DNA from 2 places in the Variovorax sp. R-27 genome. Region 1 is predicted to be linked to the other one. Evidence: predicted binding sites of a transcription regulator. Region 1 holds the regulator's gene; the other holds the start of a gene.
The links. Region 1 encodes NrdR, which represses ribonucleotide reductase genes. Its sites were predicted from a motif close to CACNANATNTNGTG; they were not measured.
Positions count from the first base shown of each region.

Region 2: the regulator NrdR is predicted to act here: its motif matches at 2,536-2,549, upstream of ACN9MV_RS05300 (ribonucleoside-diphosphate reductase subunit alpha).

Region 1 is NZ_CP183984.1:4,013,480-4,021,001, reverse strand. It holds gene ACN9MV_RS18825 (PilC/PilY family type IV pilus protein) at 1-2,890, shown strand, start outside; gene ACN9MV_RS18820 (type IV pilin protein) at 2,904-3,365, shown strand; gene nrdR (transcriptional regulator NrdR) at 3,401-3,844, opposite strand; gene glyA (serine hydroxymethyltransferase) at 3,869-5,113, opposite strand; ZMP/ZTP riboswitch at 5,155-5,280, opposite strand; gene ACN9MV_RS18805 (lytic transglycosylase domain-containing protein) at 5,311-6,150, opposite strand; gene ACN9MV_RS18800 (DUF748 domain-containing protein) at 6,887-7,522, shown strand, end outside.
Region 2 is NZ_CP183984.1:1,187,226-1,194,747, forward strand. It holds gene ACN9MV_RS05300 (ribonucleoside-diphosphate reductase subunit alpha) at 1-2,452, opposite strand, end outside; gene ampD (1,6-anhydro-N-acetylmuramyl-L-alanine amidase AmpD) at 2,803-3,402, opposite strand; gene ACN9MV_RS05310 (sigma-54-dependent transcriptional regulator) at 3,389-4,945, opposite strand; gene ACN9MV_RS05315 (two-component system sensor histidine kinase NtrB) at 4,950-6,647, opposite strand; gene ACN9MV_RS05320 (PP0621 family protein) at 6,644-6,904, opposite strand; gene ACN9MV_RS05325 (cytochrome C assembly family protein) at 6,906-7,522, opposite strand, start outside.

The DNA of each region.
Region 1 (7,522 bases):
CGCTGCATTCAGAAGCGCCGCGCTTCCTTGCAGGATCGGCGGACGTGTCAACGCGAACCTGATGCGTTCGCTGGACCGGACGCACCGCGCCAATTTCATGGCCTGGGTCAATGCCGTTCAGGCGACGGGGGGCACGCCTCTTCACGAAATGATGACCCGTGCCGGCGAGTACATGCAGATCACCGGCCAGCACAGCCCCTTCTCGGATGATCCGGGTGTGGCCGGAGCCCCGCAGTCGGGCTGCCGCAGGTCGTTCCACATCTTCATGACAGATGGCGACTACTGGCCTCCCTCGGGGTTCGAGAGCTTCATGCCCATCGTCGCCAACGAAGACGGCACGCACCGGCGGCTCCCGGACGGCACCCTCTACGCGCCGTACGCACCCTATGCCGACAACTTCGGGAGGATGAAGCGTCCGACGCTCGCTGACTTGACCTTCGAGTACTGGGCCCGCGATCTGCAACCAGGCGTGCCGAACAGCCTGAGGAAGATCATTGCCGAACCGGGCGATGTGACAGTGGGGCGTGCCAAGGTTCCCGAGTACTGGAATCCCAAGAACGATCCGGCCACCTGGCAGCACCTGACGACCCACTTCATCGGGTTCGGTGCTGCGGGTGACTGGTGGTCGCGACCGAAAATCTCGACGACTGCATTGCACCCCACCTACAGCGGAGACTATGCCGGCGTGGTCGACGGCTCGATCCAATGGCTGGATCCGTTCAGTGGCAATGCACGCATGGACCTCTGGCATGCCGCCCTGAACAGCCGTGGCACGTTCACGCCGGCTTCCAATGCCAAAGCCCTGAGCAGCGCCTTCAAATCCATCCTTGGACAGGTTCTGGTCAACACCGGCACCCCGCTGACCTCCATTTCCGCCAGCGCTTCCCGAGTCTCGACAGACACTTCCGTCTATCAGGCCGGCTACGACACGGCCGACTGGTCCGGCAGGCTCAGCGCCACGAAGTTCGGCACCGACGGCAGGCTTGCTGCCAAAGCCGACTGGTCGGCGCGCGACCTGCTCGATACCCGCATGGCAAGCGCTGGCGCACACGACCGGGACCGCGTTGTACTCAGCTTCTCCGGTACCACGGCTGCGTCGAGGGGCCGCGCAGCGACCACCGGCGCGGGCGTGCCGTTCAGGTGGGCCGACTTGAGCGACGCGCAGAGGGCCGCGCTCAAGGCCAGCACCGACACCGACGCCGAGAGCACCGCCCTCGGCCGGGCCGTGCTCGACTTCCTGCGCGGCGACCGCAGCAACGAGGGCGCCGGCCGCCAGTTCCGCAAGCGCGGCCATGTGCTCGGCGACATCGTGGGCTCCAGCGTCTGGTACGCGGGACAGCCGAAGAGCGGCTTCACCGGCGACGCCTATGCGGCGTTCGCGGCCATCCCCCGCGCGCCGATGGTCTATGTCGGCGCCAACGACGGCATGTTGCATGCTTTCAACGCGAGCACCGGCAAGGAGGCGTTCGCCTACGTGCCCGAAGGCCTCTACGGCACGGCGGCGGCGCCGAATCTCAAGCGGCTCAGCGAAGGCGGCTACACCCACCGGTACTACGTCGACGGCAGTGCCTTCGTCGCCGACATCTACATGGGGCCGACATCCTCGGCCAAGACGACCGACGAGCAGAAGGCGGCGAACTGGAAGTCTTTGCTCTTGGGCACGCTGGGCGCGGGTGGCAAAGGCTACTTCGTGCTCGACGCCACCAGGCCCGAGAGCGTCGACGAGGGCAAGGCCGCCAGCGTCGCGCTGATCGACACGACCGCGCTTGCGGACGACGACCTGGGCCATCAGTTCCAGCAGCCTGCGCTCGATTCCTTCTCGGGGCGGGCGCTGCAGGTCGCCCAGTTGAGCAACGACCGAAAGGCCCTGATCCTGGGCAACGGCTACAACAGCAAGAGTGAGAAGGCGGTGCTGTGGATCCAGTATCTCGATGGCGACAAGGCGGTGCTCAAGATTCCGGCGCCGGTCACGCAGGAGAAGGACACGGGCAACGGCCTGTCCGCGCCACGTCCGGTGGACCTCAATGGCGATGGCAAGGTCGACCTTGTCTACGCCGGAGACCTGCTCGGCAATCTCTGGAAGTTCGACCTCGGCGGCACCGACAGCCGGCAGTGGAAAGCCACGATGGGGCCTCTCAGCTCGAATCGTCCGGCCGCAACCGGGGCCGCGACCCCGTCCGGCCTCGACAACAAGCCGCTGTTCGCGGCCGGCGCCAGCCAGCCGATCACGACGGCGCCGGTGGTTGTGGGGCATCCGCGCGGTGGCTACATGGTGGTGTTCGGCACCGGTCGGCTGTTCGCCTCCGGCGACGAGCGCTCGACCGCCGACCAGTACCTGTACGGCATCTGGGACCCGGTCAACGGAAGCTCGAGCACCGCGACGAGGAGCGACCTCGTGGCGCAGACCATCGGCGCCACACCGGTCGAGGAGGGCGATGCCGAGTTGCGCACCGTCTCCCACAACGCCGTGAGCTACACCGGCTCGGAGGCCAAGCGCGGCTGGCACCTGAAGCTGCCTGCGTCGGGAGAGCGTGTCGTCTATCCGGGTGATGTGCTGACCAGCGGCATCGGGCTGTTCTCGAGCACCATTCCCGGCTCAGGCAGCAATTCGGTCACCTGCACCGCCGGAACGGGCGACGACGGCTGGTCGCTGGTAATCGACTTCTTCAGCGGCTCTGCGCCCGAGGGCATTGCGTATTCCACTTCCGGCGCGGTGGGGGCCTATGCCGGCTTCCGGAATCGCTCCGGCAAGGACGACATGGTTCTTCAGCCGAAGAACAAGGAAAAGGGCAAGGACGTGATCTGCAATGCCGCCGGAGAGTGCAAGACGTTGACACGGCCCGACGTCGTGCGCCGCTTCGGCTGGCGCAGCCTGATGTCGACCGACTGAAGGGAGGAGAACCATGAAAAAGCAATCCAGGACACAGTCTGGTAGACGGGGCCGCTCGCGCGGCTTCACGCTGATCGAACTCATGATCGTGACGGCGGTGATCGGCATCCTCGCCGCCATCGCCTACCCGAGCTACACGCGCTACGTGCTGCGGGCCAAGCGGGCCGACGCGAAGCAGCAGTTGTTGCAGGCGGCGCAGTGGACCGAGCGCTACATGACCGCCAACGGACGCTATCCGCCGGCGACCGTCGCGCTGCCGGCCGGACTGGGGCAGTCGCCGTCGTCCGGCACGGCGAACTATTCCATCAGCTATGTCGCAAGAAACGAGACCAGCTACACCTTGCAAGCCGTTCCAGCGGGGGCTTCGCGCAATGACGAGTGCGGAACCCTCACGGTCAACCAGCTGGGCGTCAAGCTGGCGGGCAGCAGCACCGACGCTTCGAGTGCGCTGGTGCAGCTTTGCTGGAACCGTTGAGGTGCCTGTGAGAGTACGTCGGTTGCCGACGCGGCTCAGATATCGCGCAGCAACTGCCTGAACTCGTCCACGTCCTCGAAGCTGCGGTACACCGAGGCAAAGCGCACGTAGGCGACCTTGTCGAGCTTCTTGAGTTCGCGCATCACGAGCTCGCCGACCTTGGTCGAGTCGATTTCGCGCAGGCCGCTGGCCAGCAGCTTCTGCTCGATGCGCAGCAGGGCGTTGTCGATCTGCTCGATGCTCACCGGGCGCTTGCGCAGCGCCAGCATCATGGAGGCGCGCACCTTGGTCGATTCGAAGTCGGCGCGGCTGCCGTCCTTCTTCACGACGACGGGAAAATTGACGTCCGGCCGCTCGTAGGTGGTGAAGCGCTTGTCGCAAGCGCTGCACTGGCGGCGCCTGCGGACGAAGTCGGCGTCTTCCGAAACGCGGGTCTCGACGACCTGCGTTTCAAGATGACCGCAAAAAGGGCATTTCATGCGGTCAGGTCTTCTTGCTCGGAATCAGCGGTAGACAGGGAAGCGGCTCGTCAGCGCGTGGACCTTGGCGCGCACGGCGTCGATGTTCGCCGCGTCGCGCGGGTTCTCGAGCACGTCGGCGATCAGGTTTGCGGTGATTCGGGCCTCTTCGTCCTTGAAGCCGCGGGTGGTCATGGCGGGGGTGCCGATGCGCACGCCGCTGGTGACCATCGGCTTTTCCGGGTCGTTGGGGATCGCGTTCTTGTTGATCGTCATGTGGGCGCTGCCCAGCACGGCTTCGGCTTCCTTGCCGGTGATGCCCTTGGCGCGCAGGTCGACCAGCATCACATGGCTTTCGGTGCGTCCGCTCACGATGCGCAGGCCGCGCTGGGTGAGGGTGTCGGCCACGATCTGGGCGTTCTTGACCACCTGTTGCTGGTAGGCCTTGAACTCGGGCGCCATGGCTTCCTTGAAAGCGACGGCCTTGGCGGCGATCACATGCATCAGCGGGCCGCCTTGCAGGCCGGGGAAGATGGCGCTGTTGATGGCCTTCTCGTGCTGCGACTTCATCAGGATGATGCCGCCGCGCGGGCCGCGCAGGCTCTTGTGGGTGGTGGAGGTGACCACGTCGGCATGCGGCACCGGGTTGGGGTACACGCCCGCGGCCACGAGGCCTGCGTAGTGGGCGATGTCGACCATGAAGATCGCGCCGACGTCCTTGGCCACCTTGGCGAAGCGCTCGAAATCGATGCGCAGCGAATACGCCGAGGCGCCCGCGATGATGAGCTTGGGCATGTGCTCGTGCGCCTTGCGTTCCATCGCGTCGTAGTCGATGGCTTCGTTGGCGTCCAGGCCGTAGCTCACGACGTTGAACCACTTGCCGCTCATATTGAGAGGCATGCCGTGGGTCAGGTGGCCGCCTTCGGCCAGGCTCATGCCCATGATGGTGTCGCCGGGCTTCAGGAAGGCGAGCATCACGGCTTCGTTGGCCGAGGCGCCGCAATGCGGCTGCACGTTGGCGGCGTCGGCGCCGAAGATCTGCTTGACGCGGTCGATGGCCAGCTGCTCGGCCACGTCGACGTGCTCGCAGCCGCCGTAGTAGCGCTTGCCCGGATAGCCTTCGGCGTACTTATTAGTGAGCTGCGAGCCCTGGGCAGCCATGACGGCCGGCGAGGCGTAGTTCTCGCTGGCGATCAGCTCGATGTGATGTTCCTGGCGCGCGTTTTCGGCTTGAATCGCGGCCCAGATTTCGGGATCGGTCTGTTCGACCAGGATGTTGCGTTGGTACATGGCAGTCCTTTGAAGACGAGGTCCTTGTTCTTCAACCAAACAAGGGCTGCCCAGGCGAACGGCTGAACGCCTGTTGTGGTCAGGCGGTACGCTTCCCAGTGGTATTCCACGTCAGCGCGTGGCACCGTGTTCGGGTGCTGCGCCTATCGCCAGTCGCGTACCCGCCGAGTGTAGCTCACACCCGGCCCGAAACCTCTTCAGGAAACGGAGGAGAGCAGGGCCACCTTGGCCGGCTCAGTGCGTTCTTCGGCAGGCTTGGGCGGTGTTGCCACAGGGATCGGCTGCGGACGCACGGTTGGCGGTGTGACCGTCGACGGCGCGCGGCCGTTGGCCACCTGCAGCAGGCGTTCGTGCTCGGCCATCACCTTGGCGGCGTAGCCGCCGTCGTCCTCGAGGTTGGCCGCGCCCACGTAGTAGCGCAGGCCGCCTTCGAGGGAGCCGGCGCGCGAGATGCATTCCTGCAGCACCTTGACGCCGACGCGCATGTTGGTCACCGGGTCGAAGGCGGTGAGCGTGCCGCCCGCGCTTTCGTACTTGTCGCCGTGCACGCGGGTCATGACCTGCATGAGGCCTTGCGCGCCGACCTGGCTCTGGGCGAACGGGTTGAAGCTGGATTCGACGGCCATGATCGCGAGGATCAGGGTCGGGTCGATCTTCGTGCGCTTGCCGATGCCATAGGCCTCGGCCACGAGCACGCTCAGCGGTTCGGCGGCCACGCGGTACTTCTTGCTCAGCCAGTAAGCCACGGCGGCCTGCTGCTTGGGCAGATCGGCGGGGCTCGCGGCCGTGGTGCGCTCGATGGCGGTGGGCTCGAGATCGGTGACTTCAGGCGCAGGCTTGCGCGACTGCAGCCAGCCCATCAGTTGCTCCTCGCCGGTCTTGCGCAGGTCGGGCCGCGCCACGAGGGCGAGGGCCGCGAACACAATGGCCAGGCCGACCAGTGCAAACCCGTTGTGGGTAATTTCAAAAAAGCCGTCTGCCACATCGGACACGAAGGTCCTTAGCCCGCGGGCCGTGACATCAAACGCCTTGTTCATCGCTCTTCCTTTCTGTGCGGCACCCGAGTCGCAACGCCACGGAAGGCGATGGATGAAGGCAGCGGCGCTTGGATTGGTACGAATCAGGCTCCGCGCATGGAGTGAAGGGGGTTAGGGGCGCGGCGACCTGATCAAGCCGGGGGAGTTCGGCAGCGGATTCAGGGTGGCTCTGCCGCGTCGGGCGGTCAGAGCAGGGCGGATTCTAGCGTGGCTAAATACCCGGTCAAGCATAAGGACTTGCTTCGTTATGCTAATAGTTGTTTAAAAAAGTTGCCGTTTCGAGGCGTTTCGGCTTAGGGGAAATCCCTTTGTAAAACGCGTTTGCAATCCGAGGGTGCGACGCCTAATCTGGACGGGCCTGAGCTTTTCAGGTGTTTTTCCGAGGTCCGGCAGCCCGAGGTGCAAGTCAAGGGTTCAGCGTCCGAGGATCCACGGTGGCAATCTCTTGCTGCCAGCACGGCAGGAACCATTGACTTCCGGTCGCGCGAATCGATGGCATGGGTTTTGTGCCCGCCATCAAGCCCGGTGACTAGACACTCCGTCGAATCACCGGGCTTTCTTTTGGCTTGCCCCCAGGCCGCGCGCACTTCGTGTCGCTTCTCCTACCCCCTGCCGGGGGCAACACTTGAGGCCCGGCAAAGCCGGTTCCTCGGTGTTTCTGGCATTTCTTCCGGAGGTGGGCTTGCGTCCTTTTTGCGTACCTCGCGTTGCCGCTTGTTTGCGGCACACTCTGGCGATGGACGTAGCTTCGATCAAACAAAACAAATGGGTGCGACGTGGGATCGTCGCGGTGCTGGTTCTGTTGGCCTTCTGGGTCATTGCCTGGCTGGCGGTGCCGCCGATTGCCAAGAGCCAGCTTCAGAAGATCGCAAGCGAGAAGCTGGGGCGGCAGGTAACAGTCGGCAAGATCGATTTCAAGCCTTGGACGCTCGAACTCACGCTGAACGACCTGCGCATTGCCACCGCCGACGGCAGCAAGTCGCAGGTGGCCATCAACCGCATCTACGCCGATGCCGAATTGCAGTCGATCTTCCGGCTCGCACCAGTGATCGACGCGGTCACGGTCGACGGGCCTGCAATCCTGCTCACGCACCAGGCCGACGGCAAATACGACATCGACGACATCCTTGCCAAGCTCTCGGCCGGCCCGCCGCCCGACCCGAACGCCAAGCCGGCGCGCTTTGCCATCTACAACATCGCAATCAATGGTGGTTCCGTCGACTTCGACGACCAGACCGTCAAGCGCAAGCACGAACTGCGCGACTTCGTGCTCAAGGTGCCCTTCCTGAGCAACCTCGATTCCAAGCGCGACATCAACACCGAGCCCAAGCTCGCCTTCGCTCTCAATGGCAGCAAATTCGACTCGGCCGCC
Region 2 (7,522 bases), 2.8 Mb from region 1:
CCCACAGGCCCAGGCGCTTCAGGTCGCGCACCAGGTAGTGGTTGATCACGGTGAATTCGCCCGACAGGTTCGACTTGACCGACAGGTTGCCGAAGCAGGGTTCGATCGACGCGTCCACGCCGATGATGTTCGAGATGGTCGCCGTCGGTGCGATGGCCACGCAGTTCGAATTGCGCATGCCGTCGGCCTTGATCTTCGAGCGCAGCGCGTCCCAGTCGAGGGTGGCCGAGCGGTCGACCTCGACGTAGCCGCCGCGTGCCTTTTCCAGCAGGTCGAGCGAGTCGATCGGCAGGATGCCCTTGTCCCACAACGAGCCCTTGTAGCTCGAGTACTTGCCGCGCTCGCGCGCCAGGTCGGTCGAGGCCCAGTAGGCGTGGTAGCAGATGGCTTCCATCGACTCGTCGGCGAACTGCACGGCCTCTTGTGAGGCGTACGGAATGCGCAGTTCGTACAGCGCGTCCTGGAAGCCCATCAGGCCCAGGCCGACCGGACGGTGGCGCAGGTTCGAGTCGCGCGCCTTCTTCACGGCGTAGTAGTTGATGTCGATCACGTTGTCGAGCATGCGCATCGCCGTGGAGATCGTCTTCTTCAGCTTTTCCTGGTCGACCTTGCCGCCCTTCAGATGCTGCAGCAGGTTCACGGAACCCAGGTTGCAGACGGCGGTTTCGGTGTCGCTGGTGTTCAGCGTGATCTCGGTGCAGAGGTTCGACGAGTGCACCACGCCGGCGTGCTGCTGCGGCGAGCGCACGTTGCAGGCGTCCTTGAACGTGATCCAGGGGTGGCCGGTCTCGAACAGCATCGTGAGCATCTTGCGCCACAGGTCGGTCGCCTGGATGGTGCGCGCGGGCTTGATGTCGCCGCGGGCAGCCTTCTCTTCGTAGGCCACGTAGGCCTTCTCGAAGTCGGCGCCGAACAGGTCGTGCAGGTCGGGCACGTTGGAGGGCGAGAACAGCGTCCAGGTGCCCTTTTCCATCACGCGGCGCATGAACAGGTCGGGGATCCAGTTGGCGGTGTTCATGTCGTGCGTGCGGCGGCGGTCGTCGCCGGTGTTCTTGCGCAGCTCCAGGAACTCCTCGATGTCGAGGTGCCAGGTTTCGAGATACGTGCAGACAGCGCCCTTGCGCTTGCCGCCCTGGTTCACGGCCACTGCCGTGTCGTTCACCACCTTCAGGAACGGCACCACGCCCTGCGATTCGCCGTTCGTGCCCTTGATGTGGCTGCCGAGCGCGCGAACGCGGGTCCAGTCGTTGCCCAGGCCGCCGGCGAACTTCGACAGCAGCGCGTTTTCCTTGATCGACTCGTAGATGCCGTCGAGGTCGTCGGGCACCGTGGTCAGGTAGCAGCTCGACAGCTGCGAGCGCAGCGTGCCGGCGTTGAACAGCGTGGGCGTGCTCGACATGAAGTCGAACGACGACAGCACTTCGTAGAACTCGATGGCGCGGGCTTCGCGGTCGATTTCGTTCAGTGACAGGCCCATGGCCACGCGCATGAAGAAGGCCTGCGGCAGCTCGATGCGGGTCTTGCGCACGTGCAGGAAGTAGCGGTCGTACAGGGTCTGCAGGCCGAGGTAGTCGAACTGGTTGTCACGCTCGGCCTTCAGCGCCGCGCCCAGGCGGGGCAGGTCGTACTGCAGCAGCTTTTCGTCGAGCAGGTCGTTGTCCACGCCCTTCTTGATGAACTGCGGGAAGTAGTCGGCGTAGGCGGTGGCGCGGTCGACCGGCATCACTTCGCGGCCGATGATCTCCTTGAAGATCGTGTGCAGCAGCAGGCGCGCGGTGGCGAAGGTGTAGTCGGGGTCTTTCTCGATCAGCGTACGGGCCGCCAGGATCGAAGCCTTGTAGACCTCGTCGAGCGGCACGCCGTCGTACAGGTTGCGCATCGTCTCGGCGACGATCGGTGCGGACGTGATGCTGTCGCCCAGGTTTTCGCAGGCCGACTCGATCAGGCCCTTGAGTTCGTTCAGGTCAAGGGTGACGAGCTCGCCGTTGTCCAGCACGTGCAGTGCGGGCGCGGCCGGCACGTCTTGCTCGCCCTGCTTCGAGCGCTCCTGCGTGCGGCGTTCGCGGTACAGCACGTAGGCGCGGGCAATTTCATGATGGCCGCCGCGCATCAGGCCGAGTTCGACCTGGTCTTGCACGTCTTCGATGTGGAAGGTGCCGCCGCCCGGACGCGAGCGCACCAGCGCGCGGATCACGCCCTGCGTGAGCACGTCGACCGTTTCGCGCACGCTGGCCGAAGCCGCGCCCTGAGTGCCGTGCACGGCCAGGAAGGCTTTCATCATCGCGATGGCGATCTTGTTCGGCTCGAAGGGCACGACAGCGCCGTTGCGGCGGATGATCTGGTAGTGGGCCAGGTTCTGGCCGGTGGGGGAGCCAGCAGTGTCTCGCTGCTGCTGTGGTGGCGTCGAGGGAACGGCACGCGGGGTCGATTGGGGGTTCAGGGCAGTTTGCATTCGCTTCCTCTCGGTTGGCAATTCTTGTTGGATGGCGGCGCCTGGGCCGGGCGCTGCGCCGGTGTGGATGACCGGACAGGGGACACTATATCTAGGGTGCGGGGGGTGTACAACCCACTAGATGTAGCGTTTTCCTATGGATACAAGGATTGCCGGTATTACTTCCGCCATAGGACACGGCCAGCGATGCCGCTTGAATACTGGCCTATGGTCTCTCAACCCGCATGGGGCTTGGCTTGCAAGCCGATTTGGGCCTGCAGGCCGCATGGTTGCTGAATCGCGCGGTTGCTATTTTCGCATTGCTGCGCTGCAAGAGCGACGCATCACGAGGTGCCGCACGATTGAAAAAATTAGCGCTGCACCACCTGCGGCGGAAACATCTGTGGATTCCAGCCGAGCTGTTCGCGCAGCAGGCGCCAGTCGAAGCCCGAGCCCGGATCCTGTTTGCGGCCCGGCGCGATGTGCTCGTGGCCGGCGATGTGCGCGATCGCGTAGTGCTGCGCGATCGCGGCGCACAGGCTCGCGAGCGTCTCGTATTGCGGCTCTTCGAAGGGCTGGCCTTCGAGGCCTTCGAGCTCGATGCCGACGGAGTCGTCGTTGCAGTTGCCGCGACCGCGCCACGACGACACGCCGGCATGCCAGGCACGATCGTCGCAACTCACGAACTGCCAGAGTTCGCCGTTGCGGCGCACGAAGAAATGCGAGGACACCTCGAGGTCGCGGATCGACTGGAAGTAGGGGTGCGCGTCCCAGTCGAGCTGGTTGGTGAACAGCTGCTGCACCGCGTCGCCGCCATATTCGCCGGGCGGCAGGCTGATTGAATGCAGCACGATGAGGTCGGTCTGCACGCCCGCGGGGCGGGGTCCGAAGTTCGGCGAGCGCAGCGCCTTCGCGAAGCGGTACCAGCCGGCTTGCCAGAGCCCGCTGTCGTTGGCTTCAGTCGTCGACATGGCTGCTCGCGCCATCGTCGCCGTTGGGCGTGGTGATGCCCAGCCGCGCGATGCGGTAGCGGATCTGGCGCAGGCTCATGCCGAGCCGCGCGGCGGCCGCGGTGCGGTTGAAGCCGCTCTCGTGCAGCGCACGCACGAGGATCTCGCGCTCCTGCTGATCGAGATAGGCCTGCAGGTCGGAGGGCAGCGGCGGCGGCGCGACCTTGGGGGGCGCCACCGGCACGCTCGGAAGCGGAGCCAGCGCGACAGGCGCGTCGGTGACGGGCGACAGCGGTGCTGGCGCGGACGCCGCGGCTTCGGCCGCAGCGGTGAAGCCGCCCATCAGGTCGAGATGAAGTTCGTCGCCGTCGTTCAGCGCCACTGCGCGGTGCAACAGGTTTTCGAGCTCGCGCACGTTGCCGTTCAGCGGATGCTGCGCGAGGCGGCGCAGCAGTTCGTTCGACAGATGCGGCACGGGCAGGCCGCCGTCCTGTGCGATGCGCGAGAGCAGCGCGGCGCACAGCGCGGGCAGGTCCTCACGGCGGTCGCGCAGCGCGGGCACCGCGATCTCGATCACGTTGAGGCGGTAGAAAAGATCCTGACGGAAGCGGCCGGCCTGCACTTCGGCGTGCAGGTCTTTATGCGTGGCGCTGACGATGCGCACGTCGACAGCTTCTTCCTGCGTCGAGCCGATCGAGCGCACGCTGCGCTCCTGGATCGCGCGCAGCAGCTTCGACTGCATGGCCAGCGGCAGGTCGCCGATCTCGTCGAGAAACAGCGTGCCGCCGCGCGCGGCCTGGAAGTAGCCGTCACGGTCTTGCGAGGAGCCGGTGTACGAGCCCTTGCGCGCGCCGAAGAATTCGGCCTCGAGCAGGTTCTCGGGAATCGCGCCGCAGTTCACCGCGACGAATGGGCCTTCGCTGCGCTGGCTGCAGGCATGCACGGCGCGCGCAACCAGTTCCTTGCCGGTGCCCGATTCACCGCGCACCAGCACCGGCGCCATGCCGCGCGCCACCTTGGCGATGCGCGACTTGACGAGGCGCATGGGCTCCGATTCGCCCACGAGACGGTCGAGCGCGGCAATGCCGGTGCCGGAGGTGACCACCGTTGCGTCGGCGCTGTTGTTGCTCGCGGGTACCGCCTGCACGGGCTTGGCCACCGGCTGCGGCGCCAGCCGCGCCTGCACGGCGGAAGCCACGACGGCGCGGAACTGCTTCAGGTCGACCGGCTTCGTGAGGTAGTCGAAGGCGCCGGCCTTCAGCGCTTCCACCGCGTTCTCGGCCGAACCGTATGCCGTCATCACCACGCAGCGCTCGCTGCGCTGGGCCTTCTGGATGCGGTGGATGATCTCCATGCCCTGTCCGTCGGGCAGTCGCATGTCGGTGATCACGGCGTCGAAGCGGCCGGCCTCCAGGTGCTGCCAGGCTTCTGACACGCTGCCCGCGGCCTCGACGCGATAGCCCTCGCGCAGCAGCGTCAATTCATAGAGCGTGCGCAGGTCGGGTTCGTCGTCGATGACCAGGATCTGCGCCGGTCGCTGGGTGGAAGGGGGGGGAGTGCTCACGGCGCTATTGTGTCAGCCGGTTTTCGCTGGGGGCGAAGCTGACGAAGAATTCGTTGCCCTCGGGCCCGCCCGGCACCAGCGCGCGCCGCTCGTAGCCGATGGTGGCGCCATGCCGCCGGCACAGCTCGCGGCACAGGAACAGGCCGAGCCCGCTGGAGCGGCTTTCGGAAGAGAAGAAGGGCTCGAACAGGTGCCGCTGCACCGCCGGCTCCAGCGGCGCGCCGTCGCTCCATACCATCAGGCTGGGGCGGTTGGTGCCGCTGCGCTGCAGCGCGGTCAGCACCTGGATCGAGTCTTCGCGCTTGCCGGCGTAGCGCGAGGCGTTGTCCAGCAGGTTCACGATCAGGCGGCGCAGGTGCTCGGCGTCGAAGCGCACCTCGCTGCTGGGCGCATCGAGCGACACCAGCACGCCCTTGCGCTGGGTCTGGCGCACCCATTCCTCGGCCAGCACCTGCACCGCGGGGTCGAGCACGACCTGCTCGCCGAGCGACAGCACGCGTTGCTGGCGGGCACGCGAGACGTCGAGCACGTCGTCCACGATGCGCGCGAGCCGCTGCGCGTTGTGCTGCACCATGCTTGTGAGCTTGCGGTGCGCGGGGTCGGTCAGGTCTTCGTTGAGCAGCGCGCTGGCCTGGGTGATGGCGGCCAGCGGGTTGCGGATTTCATGCGCCACGGCCGCCGACATGCGGCCCATTGCGGCCAGCTTCTCGGTGCGGATGCGGGCTTCGAGCTCGCGCAGGTCCTGCAGGAACATCACGCACAGGCTGTCGATGCGCTTCTCGCTGGTGGGCGTGAGCCGCGTGCGCACGCGCACCTCGCGCGCCGCGCCGCGCACCTGCGCCACCGGGATTTCTTCCGTCTGCGGCGCCCGCCGCGCGAAGGTCTGGCGCGCCAGCGCGGCCAGCGCATGCCAGGCAGGCTGGGCATGCAGCGGGAACGGCAGCGTCAGCTTTGCGAGGCCCTGGCCGAGGATTGCGTCGGCGGCCGGGTTGGCCGCATGTACCAGGCCTTCGGCGTCGATCACCAGCACGCCTTCGCTCAGCGTCTCGATCACCAGGTCGTTGACCTGCGCCTGCATCTGCGCACTGCTGCGGCTGCGCTGCGCCACGGCTTCCTCGCGCGCCAGCCGGCGGGCCATTTCGTGCGCGAGCAGCGCCACCACGAAGAGACCCGTGCCGGTGAGCGCCGCCTGCACGAAGCGCGGCGAAGAATCGCCCGGCTGCTGCAGCCAGTGCCAGCCCGCGTCGGCCAGCAGCAGCAGCGTGACCGTGGCGGTGGTGCCCAGGCTCACGATCATGGTGCCCAGCACCGCGCTCATGAGCACCGGCAGCGCGAACAGCGGCGTGTAGTTGACGTTGCCGCCCTGCAGCACCTGCAAGGCGGTGAAGGCGGCCAGATCGATGCCGATGGTCAGCAGCCAGAGCGCGGCAAAACCGCGGATCGGCGGCTGCACGCGCGTGTAGCGCATGCCCAGCCAGGTCGCGGCGAGGTAGAGCGCCGAGATGGTGATGGCCACCGGCTGCATCGTCTGCCCGATGACAAAGGCCACGCCCTGCAGCAGCATCAGCACCAGTGCGATGAAGCAGCGCGCGGCCATGAAGCCACGCCAGAGCCGGATCAGCGCCGAGCTTTCGCCCGTGCCCTGGTCGAGCACGTCCCAGTCGGTGACCGGCTCGCCGCGCGACCAGAGGGGGGCGCTCATTGGGGCGTTGCGGCTTCGCGGTGCGCGGTGCTGCAATAGACCGCGCCGCCGGGGCCGGCGATGGCATCGGTCGCCGGCAGGTGCAGGCCGCAATGGGCGCAGCGCACCATGGCCTGCGGCGGGCCGGCTGGTGCGGCGGGGCGCTGCTGCGCCTTGGCCGCGCGCTCGCGCATGGCATCGCGCATTTCTTCGCGGCGGTTCTTGCGCCAGAGCCAGATCGCGACCCAGAGCACCGCGAGGACGAGGAGGTATTTCATTTCAGACGGGAGGACGCGCAAGCACCACTTCGAGCACGAAGCGTGAACCCACGTAGGCCAGCAGCAACAGGGCCGAGCCGGCGTACAGCACGCGGCGCGCAGTGCGGCCGCGCCAGCCGAAGCGGGCCCGGCCGATCAAAAGGATCGCGAAGGTGATCCAGGCGAGCATGGAGAAGATGGTCTTGTGGTCCCACTTCCAGACGCGGCCGGCGGCACCGTACAGCTGCTCGCTGAACAGCAGGCCGGCCAGCAGCGTGGCCGACAGCAGCACGAAGCCGGCGGTGACGAATCGGAAGGTGAGCCGTTCGAGCGTGAGCAGCGGCACGCCGCCCTGCGGCTCGGCGGTGGCCAGGCGGATCTGCTTTTCGGCACGGGTGATCAGCCAGGCGTGCACGACAGCGGCGCCGAACAGGCCGTACGAGGCGATGCCCAGCGCCAGATGCAGCGGCAGCCACGGCGAAGCCGTGACGTGCAGCGGCGTGCCGGGAAACAGGATGGCCAGCAGCACCGCGGCCGCGCCCAGCCAGGCGAGCGCGCGCCGCACCTTCAATTGGGGATACATGCGGCTTTCGACCGCGTAGACGGTGAGCACCAGCCACGCGGTGACCGACAGGGCGG